2 regions of the Terribacillus jepli genome follow, and region 1 is predicted to be linked to the other one. Evidence: riboswitches for the same ligand, from Rfam matches in the RefSeq annotation. Region 1 holds a riboswitch; the other holds the start of a gene.
What was found. A riboswitch is a leader RNA that binds a small molecule or an ion and turns the genes downstream of it on or off. The one in region 1 is predicted to bind S-adenosylmethionine.

Region 1 (7,851 bases):
TATCATCCTGATTCAGCTGTTGTATCGTATCAATCAACAAATGTTCGGATTCACTATCCAAATATGAAGAAAATACTATCAAATGAGGATAACATTGTATATATGGTGAAATAAAAAACACCCTGCGGAAACAGGGTGTGCGTAACGCTATGTCATTGCTTATGCATATTGTGTTTTCTGCAATCTCATATCAAAGATGTAATAGCCGAATGGAATGACGGATGCGAGCAAGGCGAAGATTGCCCATTTCAATCCCCAGCCGACTTTCAGTGTTGTGTATCCTGCCCAAATCACATACAGGACGAAAAGCCCGCCGTGGATGGCACCTATATAGGTGACGAAGATCGGCATATCCATCATATATTTTAGCGGCATTGCTATGAATAATAGCAAAAGCAAGGAAGTCCCTTCGAGAAATCCGATGATTCGGAACCATTTCAGTGTCGCTTGCATGAAAGCCCTCCCAGAAACTATTTGTTAATAGTATAAGCAAGCTAGCTTATCTTTACCACTGCCCGGGAGAACTTGTCATAACATTGTCAAAATATCACTGCACGTCATAGATGGACGGGCGCCTGTCCTGGAATACGGGAATGCGACTTCGTACGTCAGCCACTTGGTCGAGATCTGCTTCGCCATAAAGGATGGTCGCTTCCTCTTTGGCTTCAGCGATGATTTCACCCCACGGCCCGATGATCAGGCTGTGCCCGGCAAAGTCATTTGCTGGATCACTTCCGGAGCGATTACAAGCAACTACAAAACATTGGTTTTCGATTGCCCGGCTGAGCAGGAGTGCGCGCCAGTGATCGAGCCGCTGCTTTGGCCATTCGGCGACGACGAATAATACTTGCTGATCACCTATCATATGCGTGCGGATGAATTCCGGAAAACGGATGTCGTAGCAGATGACACCGGCTGCTCGTTTATTTCCAATGGAAAAGGAGGCGGATCTGTCACCTTGGGAGAGGAACTTCTCTTCATCCATTAGCCGGAACAAATGAGCCTTATCGTATTCATGGAGCAGTTCACCTGCTGGCCCGAAGACAAGCATCGTGTTGTAGACGCCTGTTTCAGTACTTTTCGCGATGGAACCAGCGACAATATATATTTGATGCGCTTTAGCCAGCCTGCTGATGAAGCGTTTCGTCGTTTCTCCGTCAGCATCACTGATGGAATCAAGCCTTGTCAGATCATAACCGGTTGTCCAAAGCTCCGGCAGCACAATGACATCGGCTTTTTCCTGCGCCTCATGTATCAATGCTTCCATTCTTCTATAATTGGATTGGGGGTCACCAAAAACAATATCATGCTGGATCAATGCAAGTTTCATTGTGTCACTCCCTGATTTGCTGCAACGAAGGTCTCCACACTTTGCATGGCATCTACTACTTGTTCCAAAGAAGAAACATGCATGAAATGAATGGATTCTCCTGGTGCAACTGCACCGTCTGCAGCAATTTTCATCGCCTTATCCACATTCTCTTTTACGCCGAGCTCTTTCAGTATAGTTGGCAATCCGAGCTTCCGATAAATTGGAAGCAAAGTCCGGATCTCCTCAAATTTATCCTCCAGTGCCAGCTGTACTAGAATACCGTAAGCTACCTTATTCCCATGCAGCTGCTCATGTGTTTCGGCAAGTCTTGTCAGTCCATTGTGTATGGAATGAGCACCAGCTATGCGGCCATATTCATCTCCGAATCCGCCGACCATGCCGCCTGCCATGATGATTGTTTCTGCAACACGCAGAAATGCACTATCCGCTTGCTTATTCTGCAAGGAACAAATTGCTGCATCTCCTTCGGCAATGAGGATATCCCGGCATAGCTTAGCGGCATTGCGGGCTATTTGAACAGCAAGCGGCTGATCAGTCATGTTTTCGGTAAGGGCATCCGCTTCATACCATTTAGCCAATGTGTCCCCAATTCCCGCAATCAGATACGGTGTAGGTGTCGTGAGCAGCAATTTCGGTTCAACTAGCAGCATGAAGGTGCTGCGCGGGAAGACCGTGTATTCGACGAAATTTCCCTCTTCATCATAGAACACACTTAGTGAGGCCCATGGGGAACAGTTGGATACGATTGTCGGAATCAGGATGACCGGAAGTCCTGCATCATTGGCAGCAGCTTTGGCAGTATCCAACACTTTTCCGCCGCCCACACCGATTATGAATTGAGCAGCTTCGCCGGCTGCGATACCTGCTAATCGAGCTGCTTCTGCATGTGTGCATTGGCCGTTGTAAGCAATCCGTTTCACTGGTAAATCGATCGGATCCAAGAATGGGGAAGCTGCTTTCCATGATGCATCCCCGTGAATAAGCAAACCATTGGTCCAGTTCAATTCGGATAGCCGTGCTGGTAGGCTTTCCAATATATTATCCTCGCAGACGTAATAGTTCGGGGCGCCTTTTATGTTGATGGTCATGTTGTCACCTCATTGAATTTTTACATAAAAAAACTCTTCCAGACGAATATGGAAGAGGGAAAGGCGTGTGTCTTCATCCCCTTATCCCTCAGCGTCTCGCTGTTGGAATTAGCACCGTGTGCAAATGCACCGGTTGCCGGGCTTCATAGGGCCAATTCCCTCCGCCTTCTCTTGATAAGAGTGTGTGATTCATGTATGATTTGTTCATTATCGCATTCTATTTCCAACACTGTCAAGATTGGTAATAGTCAGAATAGGAAGCGCGACACAACAGGAGAGTGAGTAAGATGGATTTTCCGTTTTCGGATGCATTGAAACGATTGCCGGAGCAGTTTTTTGCCGGCTTAGTACATAAAGTAAGCCTGCTGGAAAAAGAGGGCCACGATATCATCAAGCTTGGACAGGGGAATCCTGATTTGCCGACGCCGCAGCATATCGTAGATAAATTAAAAGAAGCCTCTGATAATCCGGCTTATCATAAATATTCACCATTCAGAGGCTTTGATTTTCTTAAGCAGGCAGTCTGTGAATTTTATGACCGGGAATACGGTGTGAAGTTAGATCCTGCAACAGAAGTAGCCATCATGTTCGGCTCTAAAACAGGTTTGGTGGAGATCAGTCAATGTTTGTTGAATCCAGGTGACTTGGCACTGCTCCCGGATCCGGGGTATCCGGATTATATGTCCGGTATTGAACTTGCCCAAGCACGGACATCGCTCATGCCATTAACTGTTGAAAATGAATTCCTGCCTGACTATGGTGCTATTCCAGCTGGTGATCTGGAAGAAGCAAAGCTGATGTTCCTCAACTATCCGAACAATCCGACTGCAGCAACAGCGGATCAGAAGTTCTTTGATAGAACAGTGGAGCTGGCGAAGGAACATAAAATCTGTGTGCTGCATGATTTTGCTTATGGTGCACTTGGCTTCGACAGGGAAAAACCGCAGAGCTTCCTGCAATCCGAAGGCAGCAAGGAAGTCGGCATTGAAATGTACACCTTATCCAAAACGTATAATATGGCCGGCTGGCGCATCGCGTTTGCAGTCGGTAATGCATCTGTGATTGAAAGCATCAATTTAATCCAGGATCATGTTTACGTAAGCTTATTCGGCGGCATGCAAGAAGCAGCTGCTTACGCGTTGACTACAGACCAGACATGCGTGGAAGAGCTCGTCCATACGTACGAAAGCAGAAGAGATGCTTTCATTGGCCATTTGCGTGCAATCGGCTGGGATGTACCCGAACCAAAAGGAACCTTCTTCGTTTGGCTGCCAGTTCCGCATGGTTACACATCCGAGGAATTCGCTGATCTGCTACTCGAAAAGGCACATGTTGCGGTCGCGCCGGGCAATGGATTTGGGGAATATGGAGAAGGATACGTCCGAGCGGGTCTATTGGATACAGAAGAAAGATTGCTGGAAGCTGCAAAGCGAATCGAAAAACTCGGTATCTTTTCAAAAGCATAAGAAAGAGCCAGTCACGGAAAGGGACTGGCTCTTTTGTCTGTCAGCTGGTCACTGCGCAGCGATTGGGGCCGGATTCGATATCGGCTTCGTCTGCGCCGTCTATCGTCGCTTTTCCTTGGTTGGCTTCTCGAATCAGCTGATAACTATTCGGCTGCTGTTCAGGAATGCTTTCCAAAACGGAGGAGGCAAATTCGCCTGCATCCTGCAGCTGTAGTCTTGGATTTTTTCTGTACAGGTCTTCCATGCGTGCTTGGACGGTGCCGTCACTTCCGATTTCTGTAAGCTCGGAGAAATGGGAAGGCAGGACAATCAAGTCCAGGGATAATAATGGATATTTTTCATATAAAGTGTTATGCAGATCTTGTACCCATTGTTCTGCTTGACCCGCCAAATCTGGGCGCCCGATCGACTCGGTAAAGAGCGTATCCCCGGATAGTAAGTACGTGTCGTCAACGACAAAACTGATGCTTCCTTCTGTATGACCTGGTGAGGCAACACAGCGCATGCCCTCTTCAGGCTTGCCGAACGGTATGTCGATCCCGTCTTGTAACGGGGAAAAGCTGAATTTTGCTTCTTTCCCATCATCAGCAGGGAACCAGTAAGTTGCCCCGGTTTCCTCTGCGATCTTCTGCCCGCCGGATAAATGATCGGCGTGGAGATGGGTATCAAGTACTTGTTTGATTTCCCAGCCATTCTCTTTTGCAAAAGAAACATAAACTTCCGTGAATCTGGCTGGATCCACTACGGCTGCTTCGTCACCTGAGACGATCATATAGGAAAGACAGCCTTTCCCGATGCGCATAAACTGGTAAATTGCCCCCCCATAAGTGAGATCGCCAATCTTGCGTGGACTGATCGTTTCTCCCCATGCATGCATACCGCCGACTACATGTACACTATTGACCATTCCAGCCGACTCTAAAAGCGAGACGGCGGTCTGAGCTGATTTGCCCCGATAGCACATCACATAAACAGGCTCATCTTTTGGCAGCTGGTTGCAGACATCATTTGGATCAGCTTTGATGGCAGCAAACGGAATATCATATCGCTTAACACTGTCGGCAACAATCGCCCAGTCTTGCACATCCGCTTCCTGCCGGATATCAAGCAGATGAACGGTTTCTTTCTTTTTGATTTTCTCTGCCAGTTCTGCTGTGTGCAATGGATTCATGCAATCGTCTCCTTTAGAAATCTTTTTTAATTATAGGAAGGAGCAATTTGACTCCTTTCTTATTAACAGGGAATATCTTGCTATCGGCAAGCAAGTGGCTTGCATAGCCGGCTGTGCCCGCGAGCTGGGTACCGAATAGGGCTGTCCCCTGTTCGAAGAATGTCATCAATATGTAGAAATAGACTAACCCGATCAAGGAATGTGTGTAGCTCCGGTGGCTGAGGAAAGATGCAATCCCGATATAACATCCACTCATGACAACCCAAGTATGCCCTGTGTACAAGCCGGTCAGCAGTACAGCGATGCCTGTAATCAGCAGCATGAACTTCTTATTGATTACGCGGGAGAGAACCATAATTCCTGCTCCGATCGCTAAACCGATATAACGATCTTGGCCAAATAAATTCCACATACTATATAGAATGAGCAATAATCCGATAAAAATTGTAATATTGCGGATGGCTTTGTGTGAAAAAGTGATGCGGTTGGAGAGGATACCGCCTGTATCCAAATCTGGTACAAGGGCTGCAACCGCTGCTGTGCAGGTCATTGTGACGGTAACAGCGCCTTCAGCATCCAAGGCGGTTGCGCTGGCGAAACCAGCGCCTGCCCCGATTAATAAATGTGTGATTCCTTTCATTCTAGCTGTGCCTCCAAAAGTTAGTCCTTAAAAGCATACTAGAATCTTTATGTCATGGCTATCCGTATTGTATCTGATGTGCTTTTTTACGGGAAAGGTATCTTCATCTTTATATGATTTTGCCGCCCGACAAAATCATCGTCCTCGTAAATCTTTGAAATCTTCTGGCAGGATTCGTTTGCGATTTTATGTCTTGAAGCACCAAAGAGGAGGGATAAGGCTCCACCACCAGCACGTCTTTGCTCACCGCGGCCGACACGATATTTCAAAAATCGGTCGAGGCATCAAAATGATCGTAATAAGTCCATTCCCATCCCCTGTCTCTGTTGTTAATGTATATAGTTACCGAATGAGCTGCATGTAAAACGCGATTTTTTCTTATGGACATAGGAGGCAGCCGCACACGTTTGTGATAAAATGAAAGCAATGGTCTCACGTCAGAAAGGAATGGTTACAGGTGGGTAAAACAAAAGTAGGAATCGTCTTCGGCGGAAAATCCGCGGAGCATGAAGTATCCTTACAATCAGCAAAAAACATTGCCGATGCAATTGATAAAAATAAATATGATGTTGTCTTGATCGGAATCGATAAAAATGGAAAATGGCAGCTGAATGACAAAGCGGATTATCTGCTGAACGCACATGATCCGAAGCATATCGAATTGAAACCTTCCGAGCAAGGAATTGCAGTAGTTCCTGGCATGAAGGAGAAGCAGCTTGTCAGCCCGAGTCAAGGCGCGGTCCTCGATCAAGTGGATGTCATCTTCAGCATCCTCCACGGTACATTAGGAGAGGATGGCAGCATGCAAGGCATGCTGCGCATCGCTAATCTTCCATATGTCGGTCCGAATGTACTCAGCTCTGCCGTCTGTATGGATAAGGATATCGCCAAGCGTCTATTGAAGGAAGCGGGGATCCGAGTCGCGAATGGCTTTACATTCAAAAAGCGTCAGCTTGGATCCATAAAATATGAAGAGGTGGCGGAAGTGCTGGGCAGCACGGTATTCATTAAACCTGCCAATCAAGGCTCCTCTGTCGGCGTAAGCAAAGCAAAAACAGAAGAAGAGTTCTACAAAGGATTGGAAGAAGCATTCCGTTATGACACGAAAGTGCTTGTCGAGGAAGCAATCGTCGGCCGCGAGATTGAAGTGGCGGTACTTGGCAATGAAGAACCGATGGCATCCTTGCCGGGAGAGATTCTGCCGAAAACGGAGTTTTACTCTTATGAATCCAAGTATATCGACGAATCCGGTGCAGAGCTTGCTATTCCGGCCCAACTTTCCGAGTCTGTTACAGAACAAGCAAGGAAGCTGGCAGTCGAAGTATTCCAGACACTTGATGTCGAGGGGCTTGCGCGTGTTGACTTCTTCTTGACGGAACAAGGCGAATTCGTTGTCAATGAAGTAAACACCCTTCCAGGCTTCACGAAAATCAGCATGTATCCGAAGCTTTGGGACATCACTGGCATCTCCTATCCAGAGCTGATCGACCGTCTGATTCAGCTTGCCATTGAACGCCACAAACGGGATAACGAATTGAGCAATGCTGCTTTTGAGCAATTCTGATTGATTGCTTGGATGCACGTACTTTAACTAAAAAATCCGAACTGAGAAGAGATTCTCCAAGTTCGGATTTTTTTATTTATATGAATATGCCCTATTTGCGGCGCAGAGCTTGTACAACAGGATGCATGTAGAGTTCCAGACGAAACTCTACATACTGTTTGGCATGGAGGCTGTGCAAATTCGGTCTGGCACCTGAAAATCATGTGATTTCAAGATAGTTGGATACTGCAGGGCTTACAATGTAGGTGATTATCGCTGGTTACGAGCCATTCGGGAAAAAATCACGTTAGGTTTGTAATGTTTTCGAATACAGAGAATTTCTATAAATTCAGCGCAATTTATTTGAAATCGTAAATTTGTAAGATTATATACCTTTTACAAAAAAATGGTTTAAAAGGTTCTCATTTATCTTGATTATAAGTATAGTGTAGAATTTGTAAAAAAAAGCTTATTCAGGGGGGGCTTAAAGAATACTATAAGGTTCTAAAAAATGGAGGGTAAAAATATTGAGTGAAAATTACGAGTATGAATCATCCAAGCTAAAAAAGTATAGAAAGATCATTTTTTTAATGGCTTTTTTCGGACAGCT
Region 2 (7,851 bases), on a different contig from region 1:
GCTGATAGTAAAATGCAGACTGACTACGGCGCAAGCAGTTTATCACAATTTGCAGTCGAGCGTTGGCTGGCTACCGATGTTCACTCGGGTGCAACTGAAAAAATCCGCACTGCCTTAAGAGCACGGCGGGATGTAGTCTTACAGCTTTTGCAAGAAAATTTCAAAGATATTGCAGACTGGGATAAGCCACCGGGAGGCTTTTATATATGGCTCAGATTACATCAATCTGTTCCGATTCACACACTTTTTGAAAAAGCAATCCAACGCGGAATCCTGCTTAACCCTGGTCAAATATACGAAAGAAACGACACACAGCATCTCCGATTATCTTATGCCTATGCCTCAATCGACCAGTTTGAATATGCGCTGAAGCAGCTGGCATATTTAATCAGGAATATGAAAAAATGATAAACCCGTCGGATTAGACGGGTTTATCATTTTTTTCCATTATTTTTCGAGCCTTATTCTCTTTAAATGCAGCTATTGCCTGTTGTAGTAGCTCTTTGTCTGTCAACAACCGATAACCTGTATGCGCTAAGGCTTTGGCTCCTTTCAATACAGCTGCGTCACCGCGCGCTGAGCGAGCTGCTTCCCGAAACTCTTCCGTATGGCCAATGAGATCTTCCGGCCCGATTTGGATATAAGGATGTGCGGTCGGAACCTCATAACTAATATTTCCTGTATCCGTTGAGCCGCGTCCCTTGCCTTTTTTCAAATGAACATATTCGCCTACATATTCCAGTTCTTCTTTCAGCACCTGATCCAATACTGGATTCAAAACAAAATCTTTCACTTCATTTTGAAATCGTTCATTTTTCACAGTAGCTCCCGTGGCTAATGCAGCACCTTGGGCAATATTTTTCACTTTTTCGGAAACTGCTTGTGCCTTGCTCCAAGTTTCTGCCCGGATGAAAAAGCGTGCGGACGCATATTCGGGAACAATATTTGGTGCATCCCCGCCGTGTGGGATGATTCCATGCACGCGTACATCCTGCGGAAGATGCTGCCGCAATGCATTAATACCATTAAATAGCAGGATGACAGCATCCAAAGCGTTGACGCCTTTCTCTGGTGAGCCAGAGGCATGCGCTGCTTTACCGTAGAAATGGAAATCAAGCGGATTTACTGCAAGAAACTCTCCAGTGACACTTGTTCGGCCCGAAGGATGGATGATCAATGCAGCATCGACATCCTTCAGCAAACCATGCTTGACAAAACTGCCCTTGGCACTGCCATTTGGACCGCCTTCCTCAGCTGGGGTACCGAGCACCGCCACACTCCCGCCCGTTTGATCCAATATTTCCGCCAAAGCAATTCCCGCTGCCGTACTAGTAGTACCGATAATATTATGGCCGCAAGCATGCCCGATTCCAGGCAGTGCGTCATACTCGGCCAGAAAAGCAATTCTTGGGCCCGGCTTCCCGCTATCTTTCAGCGCATAAAATGCAGTCTCATGTCCTGCCACTTTCTTCTCCACTTGAAATCCGGCCTCTTCCAGCAAACCAGCAAGTGTTTCACTGGCAAAAAATTCTTGATTGCCTATCTCCGGTTTTGCATGGATTGCCTGACTTGTCTGGATATACTTCTCTCTATTCTCTTCAAGATGCAAGGCAATTCGGCTTACTTCTGTCACAGATTTACTCATAGCTCATTCCTCCTCTTCTTGCAGTCTTTTCAGATGCTTCTGAAGCTCTTCTTTCGGCACATCTACAACGATGGAACCGCCATTCGTATCACTTTCCACTGCTTTCTTCACTGCTTCATCCTGATACAGCTCCACTATTTTTTGGTATGTCTCATTGTTTTCGTCATCTTTATTTACAGCAAACACATTCACAAACGGCGTGATGCTGTCATCATTGGCATTCTCAAGGTAAATTGGATCTTCTTTCGGATTCAGGCCTGCTTGACCTGCAACGCCATTATTGATGAAGGATGCAGCCACATCCGGCAAGACACGTGGTGTTTGCTGGGCAACAACGGGCACAATTTCGATATTCTTTGGATTCTCCACAATCTTGGAAGGATCACCGAACTGACCGAAATCATCGGCCAATTTAATGACACCAGCAGTTTCCAAAGCCCGCAGCGATCTAGCCTGGTTCGATGGGTCATCCGGAATAGCCACTTTATCGCCTTCCTTCAGCTCATCCAGGCTATCGATTTTCTCCGAATAAGCTCCGATTGGGGCTATTACCGTGGAGCCGATCGGTACAATCGTATCACCGTTTTCTTTAGCATATTGACTTAGGAAAGCGATATGCTGAAAAGAGTTCATGTCTATTTCTCCGTTCGCCAATGCTTGGTTCGGCAAAGTATAATCCGAGAATTCAACTAGTTCAATATTGATACCCTCTTCCTTTGCTTTCTCCTTCAAGATCGGCCACTGATCGCCGTCCGACCCAGTGACACCTATTTTTACTGTTTGGCTTCCGTCTGCAGAACTGCTCCCGCAAGCTGCAAGAATGAATACAAAAGCGAAGGAAATAATTCCAAGCAGTGCTTTTTTCATTTTCTTCATCTCCTTAATATTTTTCTTGATAGTGTATTGCCGATCCACTGGGCAAGCTGGACAAGCACTATTAAAATAACGACGGTGACAACCATGACGCTTGTATCGAATCTTTGATATCCATAAGTCATCGCCACATGTCCAAGGCCTCCTCCGCCAACAGTCCCAGCCATCGCGGAGAAATCAATCAAGCTGATGGTAATGAACGTCAAACCAAGTACAAGCGGCCCTAATGCTTCTGGAATCAAGATGGTATAAATAATTTGAATCGGACTGGCACCCATCGCTTTCGCAGCCTCGATGACACCGGGATCGATACTGATGAAATTATTTTCGACAACACGTGCAATGCTGAAAGCTGCCGCAATGCTCATTGGGAAAATTGCAGCCCATGTACCGATCGTCGTACCTACCACCTCTCTAGTCAGCGGACTGATCGCCACTAAAAAGATGATGAATGGAATCGGCCGAATGATATTGATCAAGAAATTAATGATTTGAAACAAAAAGGCATTTTCCATAATATTCCCTTTACGTGTAACAAAAAGTAAAAGTCCGATAATGATGCCGAATATAGATCCTATCACCAAGGTGACAGCCACCATCAGGATCGTCTGGCCAGTCGCTTCGACAATACGCGGCCAGAATGTCTGCCAATCTACGCCCATGCCACTTCCACCTCCTCGATTTGAACAATGTCATTCAATTCCTTCACCGCCCTGGCTGTTTTTTCTTCCACACCTTCAAAGCTCACAAGCAAATTACCGTAGAATTTTGCTTGAATCTCCTGAACGGAACCATATACGATATTCACGTCTATATCATGTTTCCGCGTTATCCGGGATAAGACAGGATCGCTCGCCACCTCTCCTTTGAAAATGATGCGGTACAGCTTTTCCCCTCCTTTATGACGCCACTCCTCCAATAAGGATGGGGACGGCAGATCCTGCTGGATGGAACGGATGAAACGCCTTGTCGTCGGATGAACGGGACTTGTGAAGGTATCAAATACACCGCCTGTTTCAATGACTTCTCCATCCTCCATGACAGCAACCTTGTCACAGATTGCCTGGATCACATGCATTTCGTGGGTTATCAGCAGAATCGTAATACCCAATTCCTTGTTCACTTTTTTTAGCAGCCGAAGAATATCCCCAGTCGTATCGGGATCGAGTGCCGAGGTTGCTTCATCACAGATCAGAATATCTGGTGAAGTAGCCAATGCCCTGGCGATACCCACTCGCTGCTTCTGACCTCCCGACAACTGCTCCGGATAATTCTTCGCTTTATCCGAAAGACCGACGAACCGCAACAGTTCATCCACCCTTTCTTTTATTTTTTGTCGCGGCATTTTTGCCAGTTTCAAAGGATAAGCTATATTTCCAGCGACAGTGCGCGAGGTTAGCAGATTGAAATTTTGAAAAATCATCCCGATTCCCCTGCGCACCTTCCGCACTTCTCTCGGAGAAAGTTTGGCTAAGTCGACTCCCTGTACCTCAACACCTCCAGCAGTAGGATTTTCCAGCACATTGACCAATCTCAGCAATGTACTCTTACCGGCTCCGCTAAAGCCGATGATACCGAAGATCTCCCCCTGCTCTATCGTCAGGTTCACATTTCGAACAGCATGTACTTCCCGTTTGCCAATTGTGAAGGTCTTTGATACATTCCTGAACGTAATCATTACTATTCCTCCCTTGCTACACAAAAAGCCCTCTTTTTCCTTATCCAGAAAAAGAGGGCTTCCATATGAAACTTCCTCATTCTCATCTTCCAAACACAGCTGTGTTTGCAGGAATTGGCACGGTATTTGTAATAAACCCGTTGCCGAGACGTCATAGGGCCTGATCCCTCGATCTCTCTGGATAAGAATAAATCAAGTATGTAGTTGTTAGATTTGATTACCATGTTATGGGTTTTCCAATTGAATGTCAATCTATTTTTTAAAATAATCATTCTCTTCCGAAATGGCTTCTAAACGAAACAAAAAGGTCAAATACGCACGAATGTTGCACTTATTTGTACTTTTCAACTGCAGCCTTCTCTCCTGGTGGTTTAAAACAACAACCAGGATATACGCGTAATCATGGCGTTTTTCCTATACACTGAAATACTCCGCCAAGCTCTTTCTTGCTGGAACGCTGCAGCTCGAATCAAGTACCACCCCATTAGTTAAAAACGGCATAATCAGCCGTTTTCACAACGTCACCTATTTATCATCTATCACGATATAAGCTGCTTTCACAGGACCATGGACCCCTACAACCAAGTTCATTTCAATATCAGCCGAGTTGCTTGGACCGGTGATGAAGTTGATACAGGAAGCGATGGATTCCCCTTTTTGTACTTGTTTGGATATTTGCTGCGCTGCCTGGGTCATGCGAGGGACAATGGTGCTTTTCGGTATAAGTGCGATATATTTATTTGGCAGCAAACTCACCGTGCGGCCTTTGCCTTCCCCTGAAAAGAGTACAACCGTCCCTGACTCCGCAAGCGTGATGTCGCTGAATGTAATCCCGATATTGGCTTTTTCCACAATACTGATATTGTCATAGCCGATGGAAGGGTTCCATTCATGTACATCGATCCCTTGTTTCGGCCACGATTGAAGCTTTTCTCGCAAACCGAATGCCTCGTAGCGAGGATCCTGCCAAATGGCCAGTGGGCCGCCGCCATAGACAGCCACGGTTTCTGCCAATACATTCGGCAAAGCAGCCGCATCAGTCTCAATCAGCTCGGTGTGGATAAGCCGGCATTGATCGCGGAGTATATCCACTAGTTCATCCTGGGTTTTATCAGTCAGTGTTTTATCTTGCGGACGATAATTCCAATTCCGTTCCGGCCGCTCTGTCAGCACCTTTGTGCGGCTTAGACGACTGGCGACATTTGCAAGGAATGCTTCCCTATTCTGTATCAAGCTTTGCCACTCTCCTTTTGATGCTGCTTGAACCAATCGCGGAAACGCTCTTTGTTCGGAGCCGGAAAATCTCGGATTTCGGTCCAAGCCTTCAACGGACCTGGTCCTTTTGAAATGGTCTCATCCTTTGTAAAAGGCTTCATGACCGAGCTTGCCATCTTTGATCCAGCTGCATAAAGCGGGTTGGATGAAGCTCCTATCCCGAATGCTTTCATCGCCATCTTCTCCGAAATAGGTGCCCGTCCTTCCTTTTCCACAATCACTTGTCGATGACGATGAAGCAGCTGATGCAATGGGATTTTTACCGGACAAGCATCCGTACAAGCCGCACACAGTGTCGAAGCATACGGCAGCTCTTTAAAATCATCATATCCACCCAACAGCGGAGTCAGCACGGCTCCGATCGGGCCAGGATAAATCGAATTATAGGAATGTCCGCCGATGTGGCGGTAAACCGGGCAAACGTTGATACAAGCTGCACAACGGATACATTGGAGGACAGATTGGAATTCGGTTCCAAGAATCCCGGAACGCCCATTATCAACGATGACTAAATGGAACTCGGATGGTCCATCCACTTCCCCTGCAGTCCGCGGACCTGTCAAAGCGGTAATGTAGCTCGTCAGCTTTTGCCCGACAGCACTCCTTGTCAACAGTCCTACAAGCACCTCAAATTCTTCAAATGTCGGTACGATCCGCTCCATCCCCATGACACAGATTTGTGTATCCGGTAAATCGGATACCATACCAGCGTTTCCTTCATTCGTCACCAAACCGACGGAACCTGATTCGGCAATGGCAAAATTGCATCCTGTAATGCCGATGTCGGCCTGCAGGAATTCCTGACGGAGCTTTTCCCTTGCATGCAGAGCCAGTTCCTCTGGCTTGGAAGTCAGTTTGTATTCCAGCTTCTCGGTAAAGACATCTTTGATTTGCTCTTTATTTTTATGGAGTGCCGGTGTAACGATATGCGAAGGCGGATCATGATCATCCAGCTGCAGGATATATTCGCCAAGGTCTGTCTCGATGACATCACAGCCTTCCTGCTCCAATACAGCATTCAAGCCGATTTCTTCTGTAACCATCGACTTGGCCTTCAAAATCTTCTTGGCCCGTTTCTCTTTCACGATATCTTTCACATAGTCATTCGCTTCTTCTGCAGTGGCGGCAAAAAATACATGACCGCCTCGTTTTTGCAGATTCTCGGAAAGCTCCTGCAAATAGTAGTCCAAATGATCAAGTGTGTGCTGACGTATCTCTTCCCCGTGAGATCGCCATTCTTCCCAGTTCCCGAGTTCTTCCGCTGCATCCAGTCTTCTCGTCCGAAGACGCTCCTGAGCCCCGGCAACTGCCCCGCGCATGAATGTGTCTTCCATTTGCTTATTCACATTATCCTTGAACTTCTCATTCCCTATCTTCATCGCCATGGTTGTTCCCCCTTACCGACTGTTTAGCACTTCAGCGATATGCATCACTTTGACTGGTTTGCCGCGCCGCTGCATTCTGCCTCCGATGTTCATCAGACAGCCGCCATCCGCCCCAATCAGATAGCTGGCTTTCGTTTCGGTTACTGAATCCACTTTCTCATCAACCATCTGCTCAGAGATATTACCCATCTTCACAGAAAACGTCCCGCCGAATCCGCAGCAATTCTGCGCATTCGGAAGCGGTTGCATTTCCAATCCCTCTACATGCGAAAGCAGCTTCATCGGTGCATCCTTCACTCCAAGCAGCCGTGTCATATGGCAGGATGGGTGATAAGTGGCTATCCCCTCAAGCTTCGCCCCGACATCCTCTATTTTCAAAACATCCACAATAAACTCTGTCAGTTCATATGTCTTTTCGGCCAGTCGCTCTGCACGCGGACGCCATTCGGGATCATCCTGGAAAACATGCTGATAATCCTTGAACATTGTGGCACAGGATCCTGACGGAGTGACAATCACCTCGGCATCCTCGAATGTCGCAATCATCTTCTTCATCGCTTTTTTGGCATCTTCAACATATCCGGAATTGTATGCCGGCTGCCCGCAGCACACCTGCTGTGCCGGAAATACAATCTCACATCCGAGTCTTTCCAGCACTTCGACCGTGGCTATCCCCACATCGGACTGGAACATATCCACAATACATGTTGCAAATAGTGTAACCTTCATGCTGCCACCTCACAGATAAGGTCATCAGATGACCTGAATAATATCTTACTCCATCATACTACAACCGCTTACATTTTCCAACTCCTGCATATGAAGAAAAAGCCACCTCAGTCGGCGGCTTATCCTAATGCAAATAGTCACGGATTACTCCTTCTACATATTCCAAATGTGTCACCATTGCCAGCCTTGCTTGTTCTGGCTGCTGCAAACGGATAGCATGCAGTATCGCTTCATGCTGCTTGTTCAATTCCTCAGGAGCTGCTTCT

Region 2: it holds a riboswitch for S-adenosylmethionine, as region 1 does, so the genes downstream of both, AB1K91_RS02265 (methionine ABC transporter ATP-binding protein) here and AB1K91_RS11860 (iron-containing alcohol dehydrogenase family protein) in region 1, are expected to answer to the same signal.

The regions. Positions count from the first base shown of each region.
Region 1 is NZ_JBFEGH010000009.1:142,639-150,489, forward strand. Features, by position in the region: gene AB1K91_RS11845 (hypothetical protein) at 1-40, opposite strand, end outside; gene AB1K91_RS11850 (DUF3817 domain-containing protein) at 160-453, opposite strand; gene AB1K91_RS11855 (carbon-nitrogen family hydrolase) at 548-1,330, opposite strand; gene AB1K91_RS11860 (iron-containing alcohol dehydrogenase family protein) at 1,327-2,421, opposite strand; SAM riboswitch class I at 2,500-2,602, opposite strand; gene AB1K91_RS11865 (pyridoxal phosphate-dependent aminotransferase) at 2,709-3,887, shown strand; gene AB1K91_RS11870 (MBL fold metallo-hydrolase) at 3,928-5,058, opposite strand; gene AB1K91_RS11875 (metal-dependent hydrolase) at 5,072-5,698, opposite strand; gene ddlA (D-alanine--D-alanine ligase) at 6,156-7,262, shown strand; gene AB1K91_RS11885 (hypothetical protein) at 7,769-7,851, shown strand, end outside.
Region 2 is NZ_JBFEGH010000001.1:453,669-461,519, reverse strand. Features, by position in the region: gene AB1K91_RS02285 (aminotransferase-like domain-containing protein) at 1-408, shown strand, start outside; gene AB1K91_RS02280 (M20 family metallopeptidase) at 422-1,645, opposite strand; gene AB1K91_RS02275 (MetQ/NlpA family ABC transporter substrate-binding protein) at 1,649-2,512, opposite strand; gene AB1K91_RS02270 (methionine ABC transporter permease) at 2,518-3,180, opposite strand; gene AB1K91_RS02265 (methionine ABC transporter ATP-binding protein) at 3,171-4,196, opposite strand; SAM riboswitch class I at 4,276-4,384, opposite strand; gene AB1K91_RS02260 (LutC/YkgG family protein) at 4,722-5,429, opposite strand; gene AB1K91_RS02255 (LutB/LldF family L-lactate oxidation iron-sulfur protein) at 5,426-6,856, opposite strand; gene AB1K91_RS02250 ((Fe-S)-binding protein) at 6,869-7,585, opposite strand; gene AB1K91_RS02245 (FadR/GntR family transcriptional regulator) at 7,710-7,851, opposite strand, start outside.